Regions from separate parts of the Bifidobacterium adolescentis ATCC 15703 genome, predicted to be linked through region 2. Evidence: riboswitches for the same ligand, from Rfam matches in the RefSeq annotation. Region 2 holds a riboswitch; each other region holds the start of a gene.

Region 1 (4,435 bases), 800 kb from region 2:
TGCGCGATATCGCGGGCCATTTCGGTGATATCCTTCGCATCCGCGTTCTTGGCGCGCAATTGGATGAACGTCGCGCCCCCACGCAACGCGTCATCCACCACATCCGTCACCGGCCGGCCCTTGCAATCCTGCGGACCGACCACGAAATACGCGCTCATATCAAAGCAGTCGCGCATCGAGGCGAATGGATAATTATTCATTGGTCTCCCCTTTGTTGTTCTTTGGGTAAGTGCTCCAGAAGAAGTCTTGTTATTTTCCGTTTATTTTCCGTCGCACCGCACTGAACGTATATATTCCGTATATACGATTGCGATGGTGCGAAACCATCCACGGAACGTTGCGGTCAGTTGGTTTCGATGATGTCGGACGCGGCCACCTGGTCGGCGGTGACGTTCCACAGCGCGTCGAGCAGCGCCACCTGGAACGAACCGGGGCCATCGGATTTGACTTCGGCGATTTCGGACGCACGATCATACAGCAGCGACGCGGCAAGGGCGGCGACCAGCGGCTCGGCCACGGCAAGATACGTTGCGGTCACGCCGCCGAGCGAACAGCCGGCGCCGGTGATCTTCGTCATCATCGCGCTGCCTCCGGGCAGGCGGAACGTGCGCTCGCCGTCGGTCACCAGATCAACCGCGCCGGACACCGCGACCGCGCCTGCTCCAACGGGGGAGCGCTTCGCCAGATGGCGGGCGAGACGCTTGGCCGCGTCGACCGCGGCATCGACCTCATCGACGGCTTCCACGCCGGCGGGACGGGTCGCGGGCGTGGTGCTGTCGGCGTCGGCGAGTCCCCACATCGCGTCGAGCGCGATGATCTCGCTGGCGTTGCCGCGCACGATGGTCGGCGGAACGTCACGGAACGATTCGAGGATGGCGGTGCGTGTCTCGCCGATGCCGGCCGCGACCGGATCGAGCACCCAGGTTTTGCCGTTCTCATGTAGCTTGCGCGCGATCTCGGGCAGCGCGTTCTTGAAGAACGGCAGCAACGTTCCCACGTTGATGTAATTGGATCCTGCGATTTCGGCGGTGGCGATCACGTCATCCGGCAGATAGCTCATGGCCGCGGTGCCGCCCGCGGCGAGCTGCGCGTTGGCCACCAGATTGATGGTTACGAAATTGGTGAACGACTGCGCCAATGGTGTCTGCCCGCGCACGTCCGTGACGGCTTGTTTGATGGCGGCACGCAATGTGCCGAGTGCGTCATTGGTGGATGGGTCATCGCTCATGATCTGCTCCCTACGTTGGTCCTAACCAACAGGTTCAAAGGGTCAGGCGTTCATGCCTATCTCAGCTTGATGGACTTGGACATCAAGCACCCCCGCATGTTTACAACAGTGGTTAATCTATCTGCGTCCCTTGACAGGCGCGATTCCGTAGGTGATTTTGGGCTTCCGTAGGTGGTTGCTGCCGGATAAGCATCGGCGAGATGCCTGGAATTAGGCGTTTGCTCGTGTCCGGATTCGAAGCTGACCGCCTACGGAACGCAAAAATCACCTACGGAACGCAGTCAGTCGCTTTGCGTCGTGTCGATGACGTTGCTGCAGTATGCCGTCCTGCCGGCAGTCACGTCGGCGTAGAAGCGCTGTTTTTCATCGATGTATGCGATGGCTTTACGCAGTTCCTCCAGTTGCGTCTCCAGATGCTCGCGTTTTTCGGCAAGGATTTCCTGACGTTCCGGTATCGATGACTCACCTTTAAGACAGAGTTGCGTGTAGTGCCGCATCTCCTTGATGCCCAGACCGCAGCGTTTGAGGCATGTCAGGCCGTTGATCCATGCGATGCATCGCTCGTCGAAGACGCGTCGGTTGTTCTGGTCTCGTTTGAGACCGGGCACGAGTCCTGAATTGCAATAGAACTTCAATGCTTCGTAATTCATGCCGGTTAGTTTGCAGGCCTGCTTCATCGTATAGGTTTTCATGTTCTTATGGAGTGGCACTGCCGTGATTGCCATACGTGGCTCCTTTCGGACGCTGCGCGGCAGGACGTTCGGCGGGTGCCGCCGGATGGGGTCGGGCTTGAGGCGCATTGTTCTTTTTGTTTGTACCTATCATGTCACATTTCCGGTTATTAATACCGGTAGATAGTACCGGCGTGCCGTAATTTGACCGGTAGCAGCTACCGGATTTTATCGTGGGGGTCAGAACGGCATACATGCCGGCACTGAATACCGACGAATTTATGGAAGGAAAAACAGTGGAATACGTGAAACTTGCCAACGGTATTGAGATTCCGAAGATCGGATACGGCGTCTTCCAGATCAGCAAGGACGATGCTCCTCGCTGCGTGCGCGAGGCCATCGAGACCGGGTACCGCCATATCGACACCGCACAGTCGTACTTCAACGAGGCCGAAGTCGGCCAAGGAATCAAGGATTCCGGTATCGATCGTAAGGATCTGTTCCTCACTACCAAGATCTGGATCAGCAATTACGGCTATGAGAACACGCTGAGGTCCGTCGATGTGTCCTTGAAGAAGCTTGGCACCGACTATCTCGATCTGGTGTTACTGCACCAGCCGTTTTCCGATACCTACGGCGCGTGGCGTGCACTCGAAAAGCTCTACAAGGACGGCGTGATCCGCGCCATCGGCGTGAGTAACTTCTATCCGGATCGTCTGGCCGATATGGTCGCCTTCAATGAGATCGCCCCGATGGTCGATCAGGTCGAGACTAATCCGCTCAACCAGCAGATCGAAGCTCGCAAGAACATGGTCAAGCGGGGCGTGGCTCAGGAAGCATGGGCTCCGTTCGGGGAGGGCATGCAGAACATGTTCTCCAATCCCACCCTGGCCAGGATCGGCGAGGCGCATGGCAAGTCCGTCGCGCAGGTGATCCTGCGTTGGCTCACCCAGCGCGACATCGTTGCTCTGCCCAAGTCCACGCACAAGGAGCGCATGGAAGAAAACCTGAACATTTTCGATTTCCGGCTCTCCGACAGCGAGATGGCAACCATCGCGGGCCTTGACACCAAGACCAGCATGTTCTTTCGCCACGACACCCCTGAGGCGGTCGACCGCTTCGTCGGTTATGTCAAGGAACGTGCCGGCCGCGAATGATTCCGGTCCATGACATGGTCGGTGCCGGCAGCACTGTGTATCTGGGCTTCCCGATTTGGTGGATGGCACCTGTTTGGCTGGTGAACGATTCCGTCAAATCCAACGATTTCGCAGGTAAGACGATCATTCCGTTCTGCACTTCCGCCAGCTCCGATATCGGCAACAGTGCATCCACGCTCCAGAAAATGGCAGGCAGCGGTACATGGCTTACCGGGCACCGTTTCTCGGAATCTGTTTCCGAGAAGGACGTGACCGATTGGCTGATTTAGTCCAAAAACGGTATCGCCGAATAGCGAAGACATGGGGCGACCATTGTACGTTCGGCTGCAGCATTTCGTGTGCTGAATAGCAGGTCGCCTCTTCCACGCTCTTTTGAGTATCCCATCCGAATGTTTAAGCCGGCGTGGAAGTAGTAAGTGGTATGTGTGCTGTCCTGCCTTGCAGGAAGACATGGCGGGCATTTTCATTATGATGAAACGTCATCAAATATCGGATTATTTCCGATAATCATTCCACGAGATGGGCTTCCCCGTATTATTTCCTGAGACGTTTGTGACGTCCCTATGTATTTGCGTGCGGGGATAGAATTGTTGACGGAAGAGAACCGTGAAAGGAATGTGCGTTGGCGAGAAATGACGGGAGTCGAAGGAGGCGGGGCGGTCTTTGCGATAGGTTGTTCGGCGATCTCAGTGCAAAAAAGTTGCGTAAGGTGTTGTTTGGCGCTGTTGCGGCAATTGTCACTGTTGCAGTTGTCCTGTTTGTGTGGAACGGTGTCGTTAAACCTGTTTTTGACAATGCAAGGACCGAATCTACCATCAGTGTGGAAAGCCAGTTGCAGGCGGCTGTGAATATCGACGATCTATCGACCGCGAAATTCCATTATGGCGGTGTTGCTGTAAAGAAAGACAATGCTGGTAAGGACAAGTGGCATGTTGCATATGAGGCGACGGTGACTGCTGGCGTCAAGATGAGCGATATCACGTTCGAAGTGGACGATACCGCGAAGACCGTCACTCCGATTCTGCCGAAGCCGACTATTGGGGACGTCGTGGTTGATAGCGGCAGCCTCGACTTTTTCGAGAACAATCCGTCCGTTGAAATTGATGAGGTGATCAAGCTTTGCAAGCAGGATGCGCAACAGGAAACCAAGACAAACGGAGACATTATTTCTATTGCTGCCAGCAATCTTGAACAAACTGTGGATGCGTTGACCAAGGATCTCGTGGAAGCAAAAGGATACAAATTGCAGAAGGCCGAGACCGTAAAGCTCACTAAGGAGACCGCGCATGCTGACGAATAATCGTTCCATGAAACGTGCGATTGCCGCATTATGTGTTGCTACGCTTGCATGTTCTGCTGTAGGGTGCGGCGAGGAAAAG
Region 2 (4,435 bases):
GTCAGGTCAAGCCAGATCTGACCGACGATGCTGACCAGCGCGACGAGCATCTGACCGATCTCCGCTTTGGAGAGGTATCGTACGATGCGAAGCATGCTTGGTTCCTTCTCTTGTTTTGTGTTTTGCTTGTTTTCTTACGATTAGTTTTTGCGATTTTTCGCGGTTTTTGCGATTACTGGATTGCGATTACTTACACTGTGAATTATTTACAGCGTAAGATACTACGCGTCTTCCTGTGCGTTTCCTGAGAACGCGGCTTTGACCTCGTCCGCCGTGGGGCGCGGTTTGCCGGGCATGCACAGCGACATGTACGTGGTGAATTCCTCGGTGAGCTCAACGAATTCGCGCGCGCGTCGCTCCCCCATTTGCGAGAAGATCCAGCAGATCGCCTCGCGCATGCTTTCGCGCTGACGTTCGGCGCGCTCCCTGCCGGCTTCGGTAAGGTTCACGTGCACCACACGGCGATCGTCAGGGTCGGATTCGCGCGTGATCTGGCCTTTTTTCTCCAGTGCGGACAACAGTGCAGACACGCGTCCGGTGGTGGTTTTCATTGAAGAGGCGAGCTGCGATGGCGTCAGCGGGCCTTTCCTATAGAGTTCCTGCACGGCGAAGGGTTCGCCCTTCGCGCCTTTCACCATCTCCTGCTGCATGCGCGAGCGTTTGTCCCATGTGTTGGTCGCCAATTCGTGGAACAGTTCCTCTTCAAAGCCCACGCGGCACCTCCTTCCGTCGCAATCGCCGTCATAATATCTTACAGTGTAAACATTTTACAGTGTAAGTTATTCCCAGGGCGATTTTGCAGCGAGCAAGCTACAGAAGGCACGAAAAAGGCCGCGGCCCGAATCGCGATTATTGTGCGGAATCGGGCGCGGCCAATCGTACGTATTGCGCGGAATTCAGCCGCGACGGGCGTCGACGGAGGCGTTCAGCATCGCCAGCTCATCCTGCGTGAGCGTCAGTTCGGTGGCGGCGAAGGAATCGTTGATTTCCTGCGGATTGCGGGCGCTGGGGATGGTGAACAACCGCTCGTAGCGGCTCAGTTCCCAGGCGAGCACCACGCGCTGGTAGGAGCAGCCGTGGTTGCCGGCGACCGTGCGGAACGGGTCGTACGCGCGCTGGTCGAACGCGTCGAGGAAGCCGCCGAGGGGGCTCCAGCACACGAACGCGAGTCCAAGTTCCGCGCAGTGCTCCATCGTATGCTCAGGGTCGGGGTGCGAGGGCGAGAACTGGTTCTGCACGGCGATCAGCTTGTCGCCGAGAATCTCGCGGGCGATGTCGATCTGCGCGTTGTCCACGCGGGAAATGCCCGCGTACCGGATCACGCCCTCGTTAAGCAGCTGCTTCAGCGCGCCGACCTGGTCCTCATAAGCCACTTCCGGGTCCGGTCCGTGCGAATACAACAGGTCGAGCGTATCGACGCCCAAGTGCAGCGCGGATTCCTTGGCGTCACGAATCATGGTTTCGGGGCGCGAATCCGCCATCCACCCGTATTGACTGCCCGCCGCCTGCAAATGCTGGCGTTCCCCGCCAGGCCGACGACTGCAGCCCTCGGAATCCCGCCCCTGAGTGTCCGATTCTGGCGAATCGGACACAGGAGCAACAAAAGCGGGGATCTCCATGGTGCGTCGATAGCCAGTTTTCGTGGCGACCAGCACTTCATCTCGGGGGCCATTCCACGAAGCGAGCGCATCACGCACCAACTTTTCGCCGTACCCCAAATCTTTCGCAGTGCCAGTGCCAGGCTCGCTCGGCAGATAATACGACCAAGCCGTATCCAAATAGCGAACACCCGCGTCCAAACCGGCATGAATCGTACGAATCGCAGTATCGCGATCCGGACGCCCCTCAATCGCCAAAGCCATCGTTCCCATGCCGAGCCGAGGAATCGTAAATCCTGCCAACTCACCGTTCATCATCATCTTCCCCTTCCTTGCAAGCACGCAGCCGATTCGCACATGTTCACATCAAGACTAACCCAACGTGAACCGGCGCACGCTTGTCGGGCGCCTGCGCGAAGATAAAGGCACAACCGAACGGGAGCCGAAAGGCTGAGAGGGAGCTCATACAGCTTCGACCGAGGACTTGATGCGGGTAATGCCGCCGTAAGGAGACGGGTTGTTCGCGCCGCAAGGCGTATCTCATCTTCCGTTCGCGATAACCGAATATCGCGTGATTAGGGTCACGGAGGGGCGCACCACCTCATAGGGTACGGTTCCTTCGGCGACCCTTTTTTCGTACCAACCGTGAATGTCCGATTCACCGGAAGCAGACGCTCGGAAGCCCACAAAGCAGTTCTGAACGTCCGTTTCGGCGGGAACGGCACTCGTGGGGCCTGACATACAGAAGGGAACCGAAATGATCATCAACGGCAAGGAAGAGGACGTCGCCACGCCGATCACCGTGGCCGAACTAGTGGAGCAGCGCGGTCTGCGCGCCGACCGCGTGGCCGTGGAGCTCAACGGCGAGATCGTGCCGCGCGCCCAGCGTGCGCAGACGCAGCTCAAGGGCACCGACACGTTGGAAATCGTCACGTTCGTGCAGGGCGGCTGAGCACAGCAGCGAAACAAACCATACGAACGGAAACGAGAATACGAGAACAACCATGACTTTTGAACCATCCGCATCGCAGGCGCAGATCGACGCCCGCCAGCACGCTTTCGACAACCAGCCCGACCCGGCCACCTTGGTCAGCCGCGAGGAGATCCGCGCAGCCCTGCTCGACCGTCACACGGCCGCCACACAGGACAAGCTCGACGCGGCGCACGTGGCCATCTGCGGCTGCGGCGGCCTCGGCTCCACCATCGCGGTGGCGCTGACCCGCATCGGCGTCGGCCACCTGCACTTGATCGACTTCGACCGCGTGGATATGACGAACCTGAATCGCCAGCAGTATTTCCTGAAGGACCTCGGCCAGTACAAGACGGAGGCGCTGCGCAGCAATCTGCGCCAAATCAACCCGTTCACGGACATCACCATCGACACCGTCAAGGTGACCGACGAGAACGTGCCGACGCTGTTCGAAAACGAGGACATCATCTGCGAGGCGTTCGACGTGCCGGAAAACAAGACGATGCTCGTCAACGCGGTGCTGGAGAATCTGCCGGGCAAGAAGCTCGTCAGCGCGTCCGGCATGGCCGGCTTCCGCAGCTCCAACCTGGTGAGCACGCGTCGCGTTTCGAAGAACTTCTACTTCTGTGGCGATGGCGAGACGGCTCCGGTACCGGGTGCCGGCCTGATGGCGCCGCGCGTGGGCGTGGTCGCCTGCCACGAAGCGAACATGATCACGCGACTGATCCTCGGCGAGGAAGACGCCTGACGCACTGCTACGTTACTCCACTGCCGTAATCGAAATTTTTATTGCGATTACAAACGCACGTTGCACACAACACAACAGCGACGCAACGGCAACACAACAGCAGCACAGCAATCGCAACAACAACAAACACCCCAACGAAAGGAACCGACGATGAGCACCGAAAACACCATCACCACCGCAGCCGCCGACGTCGCGGCCGCACCGAACGCCACGCTCGACGAGCTGGTCGGCACCACCACGAACACGGCGATCCTGCCGGAGCCGGACGCTCATGCGTACGACGAGATCGCCACCGGCGACGCCGACCCGCTGATCCTCGGCGGGCACAAGTTCACGAGCCGTTTCATCCTCGGTTCCGGCCGTTACGACCTGAACCTCATCAAGGCGACCATCGAGAACGCGGGCACGCAGATCGTCACCATGGCGCTGCGCCGCTGCCGCACCACCGAAAACAACCTGCTCGACTACATTCCGAAGGGCATCACCATGCTGCCGAACACGTCCGGCGCACGCAATGCAGAGGAAGCGGTGCGTATTGCCCGTCTCGCGCGCGAAGTGTGCCAGACGGACTTCGTGAAGGTGGAGATCGAGCATGAGGCGAAGTATCTGCTGCCCGACAATGAGGAAACCATCAAAGCCACGAAACAGCTGGCAAAAGAAGGCTTCGTGGTCATGCCGTACATGTTCCCCGATCCGATTGCGGCGAAGCGTCTTGAAGACGCAGGTGCGGCTTGCGTGATGCCGCTTGGCGCGATGATCGGCTCGAATAAGGGTCTGCGTGCACGCGATTTCATTGAAGTGATTATCAAGAATTCCAATGTTCCGGTGATTATCGACGCTGGTATTGGCCGTCCGAGCCAGGCTGCGGAAGCCATGGAAATGGGCGCGGACGCGGTGATGGCATACACGGCCATCGCTTCCGCCGGCAATATTCCGCTGATGGCACGCGCGTTCAAGAAGGCGATCGAAGCTGGTCGTGAAGCGTATTTGTCTGGCTTGGGCAAGGTTACGGAAGATCATGCCGTGCCGTCCAGCCCAACGAACGAGGCCGACTACATCGGCTGATTCGCGTCGGTTTCGTACGATTCGTGCACTAACGTTTCGCACTGTTTTATTGCG
Region 3 (4,435 bases), 1.0 Mb from region 2:
GAGCAGTTCACGTACCGACTGCGGTCCTTCCACCATGAACCTGCCGGACCGCTTGCGGCCTTTCCTGTCGGCAAGTTCGGAGACCCTGCGGACGCGTTCGGCCCTTGGGTTTGCAATGACTTCGGATTTCATAGGCATACGCGTTAGCCTAACACCTTCGAAGCGGTTGGCGACGCGGCCATGTCATGTTTCGAGGCGTCCAGAAAACATCCAGCCACATCCCAGCGCGAACAAAGCGTCTTTCTGTTGTATGCCAAGATACAACTTTTACCATCAGCATAAACGCCGATCGCGAGCGGCGCGGAACCATCAATCGCTCATATCTATCGAAACACATAAGGAAACAGCCATGTTCGTCGTCAAAAACGCATGGAAAAGCGTCACCCGCAACAAGGGACGCAATATGCTCATCATCGTCATCGTGACCATCATCGCCGCTGCCGCCACAATCGGCCTATCCATCCGGCAGGCGGCCGCCACCGCAAGAAGCAGCGGATTAGATAACACCACCGTCACCGCGCAGATCAGCCTTGATCGCGGCAAACTCATTTCCGAATCGCGCGAGCAGTCCAAGTCGGATTCCGATTCGTCCGATGCTTCCGCCAAACCTGACTTCGACGCCATGCGTTCCGCTTTGGCCGACAAGCAGTTTTCGCTTGCCGACTATCAGAAGTACGCGAAGGCTTCATCCGCGGTGAAATCCACATATTATATGGAGACCACGGGGTTGGCGGCGACCGACGATTTCCAGCCGGTCACCGATTCGTCCGGTTCGGATTCCTCCAGCTCGTCCGGCTCGTCCAATATGAAGGATTCGTCTGATACCGCCGGTACGGATAACGGCAACCGTCAGGATGAACAGCCCGGCGTCCCCGACGGACAAATGGGCGACGTCGCGGGCAGCAAAGACGGCGCGGGCATGGTCAGCGGCGATTTCTCCCTAATCGGCTTCTCCAGCGACGAGGCCATCGCCAACGCCTCCAATGGCAGCTTCACCATGGTGAAGGGCAAGGTGTTCGGCTATGACGCGAGCAGTGATGGCGATGCCATCATCTCCAAATCGCTCGCCGACCGTTCCTGACAATCCAATCGCACGTTTTTTCTGGAAAGGACCTCCCATGACAACGAATTCCGCGGATACCGCCAATACGGCAATCGCAAAAGAAGCCGTCGAGACCAACGGCGCACAATCGCAGCAGACCGGCCCGCCTACGCTGCAGCTGGATAACGTCAGTTATGCCTACACCAAAGGCGGCAAACGCGTGCTGAAAAACATCAGCCACGATTTCCAAGCCGGCAAAGTGCATGCCATCACCGGACCGTCCGGAGCAGGCAAAACCACGCTGCTATCACTGATCTCGGGACTGGCGAATCCCACGGAAGGGATGGTGCTGGTCGACGGCACCGACCTGTCGGAACGAGACCGATACCGTTTTCGCAGCCATGACAGCGGCGTGATCTTCCAAAGCTTCAACCTGCTGCCGAACCTTACGGTGGCGGAGAACATCATCCTGTCGATGGACGCGTCCGGCAAATCGTTCGACAAGCCGAAGAAAGCAATCGTCGAAGAATTGCTCAAACAGGTGCATCTGCCGAAGGAATACGCGAACGAGCGGATTCTGCACCTGTCCGGCGGCGAACAGCAGCGTGTGGCGATCGCCCGCGCGCTAAGCTACGGCCCTTCCATCATCGTCGCTGACGAGCCGACCGGCAATCTCGACCTGGCCACCCAGGACGACATCATGGGTATTTCCCGAACGTTGGCGCATGATGGGCATCGTTGCGTCATCATCGTCACGCACAGTCCGGAAGTGGCGAAGACGTCCGACGAGGTGTTCGAGCTGGCTCCCATCAGGCGTCGCAGATAAGCGTCGGCAGCTTCTCGAAAAGAAATACGGCATGCGTCCCCATGCAACGGACACGCATGCCGTATTTTTTCCTGTTTCGGTTGGACGGTGGCGTTATGATTGGGCGCGTCGAAGTACAGGGGTGCCGAATACGGCTGAGACGGGCGACCGCCCGGACCCTTGACCTGATCAAGGTAATGCTTGCGTAGGAACAGTACCGGCAAAACGCGTCGCGTCCCGTAGAGACGATCTCCGTTGTATTTCGGCTTGTGCACATACCCAATGGAAGTCGAGAAGGGACACCATGGCCAACGAAAAGCCATCGACACAGACGCAGCCGCACGGCGATGCCGCAACCAGAAAGAAAACCGAAACGAGCGTGGCGGAAGCCGGTTCGTCAGCCGAAAAGAAGGTCACGCCGAAGAACGCCCTGCTGGGATTGCAGCATGTGCTCGTATCAAACGTGTGGCTTGATCCGGTGTTCGTGGCGGGCGCCATCGGTCTGCCGTTGGCATTGTCGTCGAACATGGTGAACGCCATTTTCATCGTCTCCGGCCTGGTCACGCTTATCCAGGCCACGAAACTGGTGCGCCTGCCCATCGTTCAGGGTCCTTCCGCGGCGTTCGACGCGCTGATGATCGCCGCCGGCACCGCCGGATCACTTGCCGCGGCCGGCACGTCCATCTTCATCAGCTCGCTGATTTTCCTGGTGCTGTGCCTGACGCGTGTGATCGAGAAGCTGCGGTTCCTGTTCGCCCCGATCGTATCGGGCGTGATCATCTTCCTCGTCGGCGTCTCCCTGTCGGGATTCACATTGAGCGAGTTCCTTGGCGGCGCGCCGGGAGACAAGGGCTCCGCCGATCCGAAGACGCTGGCCGTCTCCATCATCACCTGCGTGCTGGTGGTGGTGCTTTCCCAGTTCGGCAAGGGCATGGTGAAGGCGCTGTCGTATCTGATCGCACTGGTCGTGGGCACCGCGCTGTCTCTGGCGTTCGGCATGGCCGACTTCTCCGCGGTGGCCTCCAAGCCGTGGCTCGGCCTGCCCAAGTTCATGCCGTATGGCGGTTTCGATTTCAACGCGGCGATTTTCGTACCGTTCTTCATCGCCTATCTGGTGGCCATCATGGAAGCCCTCGGCGTGTATCAGGCGGCCACGGAGATCCAAGGCACGAAGCTCCAGGACCGCCAGGTGCGTTACGGTCTTGCCGGAGAGGCCGCCGGTTCGGCGATCTCCTCGCTGATCGGCGGTTTCACCACCACCGCGTATCCGCAGAACGTGGCGCTGCTCAAAGTCACCGACGAAGGCAAGACCCGCACCCGCGTGCCGGTGATCATTGCCGGCGTGGTGTTCGTGGTGCTTGGTTTCATTCCGAAGGCGGGCGCAGTGCTGTCGCTCATCCCATCTCCCGTGATCGGCGCCATCTTCCTGCCGGCCGCCGCAAGCCTCATCAGCACCGGCTTCAACACGCTGCGCAAGGTGGAAAGCGACGACCGCACCCAAGTGGTGATCGGCCTTTCCCTGCTGCTTGGCATCGCCCTGCCGAACGCGTTGAGTGGTCTTGAAGGAGGAGCGCACGTGTTCTTCTCGAATTCGATTCTGGTCGGCGCGTTCAGCGTCGTGATTCTCAAGGCCCTCATCATCGACCTGCCGAACTTTATCGCACAACACGCAGACGAGCGGACGAAACAAGCGGAATAATCGAAAGCATCCGAATAATCCGACAACCATACGACGGAAAGGACATGGCATGAGCATGGGGCAATCGCAGGAATCCACGAACATCGACGAGACGAAGGAAACCATCAAACGGGAGGTGCTCGACTTCATCGCACAATACGGCTGCGGCAAGGCGCCCGATGAGGCGTTCGACACGCTGGCGAAGCATATCTTCGCCTTTCAATTCGAGCACAACCTCCCATACCGCGCCTACTGCATGTCCAAACGCGTGACGCCGCAGACGCTCGCCAACTGGATGCAGATTCCCCCCATGCCGGTGGACGGCTTCAAAATGCTGACGCTCACCTCCGTGCCCGAACAGGATTGCGAAGCGGTGTTCACCACCAGCGGTACCACGCATCCCGGTCAACGCGGGCGCAACTTCCACCCCGACCTGCAAGTGTGGGACGAGTCGATGATCGTGCCGTTCAGGCATTTCATCATGCCCGACCGCGAGCGCATCCGCATCGCAGTCCTCTCCCCCGCATGGGACATGAACGAGCATTCGTCGCTGTCCCGATATCTGACCCGCGCCGTGGAGCAGTGCGGCGCCGAAGGCAGCGGCTTCTTCTTCCATGAGGATGGCCTTGATTTCACAGGTGTCGAGCGCTTCCTCGACGAGGCCGCGACCGACGGCGAACCGGTGATGCTTATGGGCGCCTCCTCCGCCTACCTGTATCTGCTGGATTATCTGGACAAGCAGGGCAAGACCTACGCTCTGGCCGCCGATTCCCGCGTGTTCGATACGGGCGGTTTCAAAAGCACGCGCACCGACATGACGGTCGACGACCTGTATGCGGCGTTCGAACGAGTGTTCGGCGTGAAGCGCTCGCATTGCGTGAACATGTATGGCATGACGGAGTTGAGTTCG

The links. A riboswitch is a leader RNA that binds a small molecule or an ion and turns the genes downstream of it on or off. The one in region 2 is predicted to bind thiamine pyrophosphate.
Region 1: another riboswitch for thiamine pyrophosphate. It lies ahead of BAD_RS06060 (hydroxyethylthiazole kinase); the one in region 2 lies ahead of thiS (sulfur carrier protein ThiS).
Region 3: another riboswitch for thiamine pyrophosphate. It lies ahead of BAD_RS04985 (solute carrier family 23 protein); the one in region 2 lies ahead of thiS (sulfur carrier protein ThiS).

What each region holds. Positions count from the first base shown of each region.
Region 1 covers NC_008618.1:1,413,205-1,417,639, reverse strand. The annotation lists partial or broken gene BAD_RS06065 (thiamine phosphate synthase) at 1-200, opposite strand, end outside; gene BAD_RS06060 (hydroxyethylthiazole kinase) at 344-1,228, opposite strand; TPP riboswitch at 1,219-1,332, opposite strand; gene BAD_RS06055 (MerR family transcriptional regulator) at 1,510-1,953, opposite strand; gene BAD_RS06050 (aldo/keto reductase) at 2,181-3,056, shown strand; gene BAD_RS06045 (flavodoxin) at 3,053-3,325, shown strand; gene BAD_RS06040 (DUF4230 domain-containing protein) at 3,679-4,356, shown strand; gene BAD_RS06035 (DUF4230 domain-containing protein) at 4,343-4,435, shown strand, end outside.
Region 2 covers NC_008618.1:124,736-129,170, reverse strand. The annotation lists gene BAD_RS00495 (ABC transporter ATP-binding protein) at 1-95, opposite strand, end outside; gene BAD_RS00490 (MarR family winged helix-turn-helix transcriptional regulator) at 222-713, opposite strand; gene BAD_RS00485 (aldo/keto reductase) at 897-1,919, opposite strand; TPP riboswitch at 2,024-2,127, shown strand; gene thiS (sulfur carrier protein ThiS) at 2,356-2,550, shown strand; gene thiF (sulfur carrier protein ThiS adenylyltransferase ThiF) at 2,603-3,316, shown strand; gene BAD_RS00470 (thiazole synthase) at 3,467-4,381, shown strand.
Region 3 covers NC_008618.1:1,154,940-1,159,374, forward strand. The annotation lists gene BAD_RS04970 (TrmH family RNA methyltransferase) at 1-138, opposite strand, end outside; gene BAD_RS04975 (hypothetical protein) at 350-1,081, shown strand; gene BAD_RS04980 (ABC transporter ATP-binding protein) at 1,119-1,868, shown strand; TPP riboswitch at 1,976-2,078, shown strand; gene BAD_RS04985 (solute carrier family 23 protein) at 2,152-3,546, shown strand; gene BAD_RS04990 (coenzyme F390 synthetase) at 3,596-4,435, shown strand, end outside.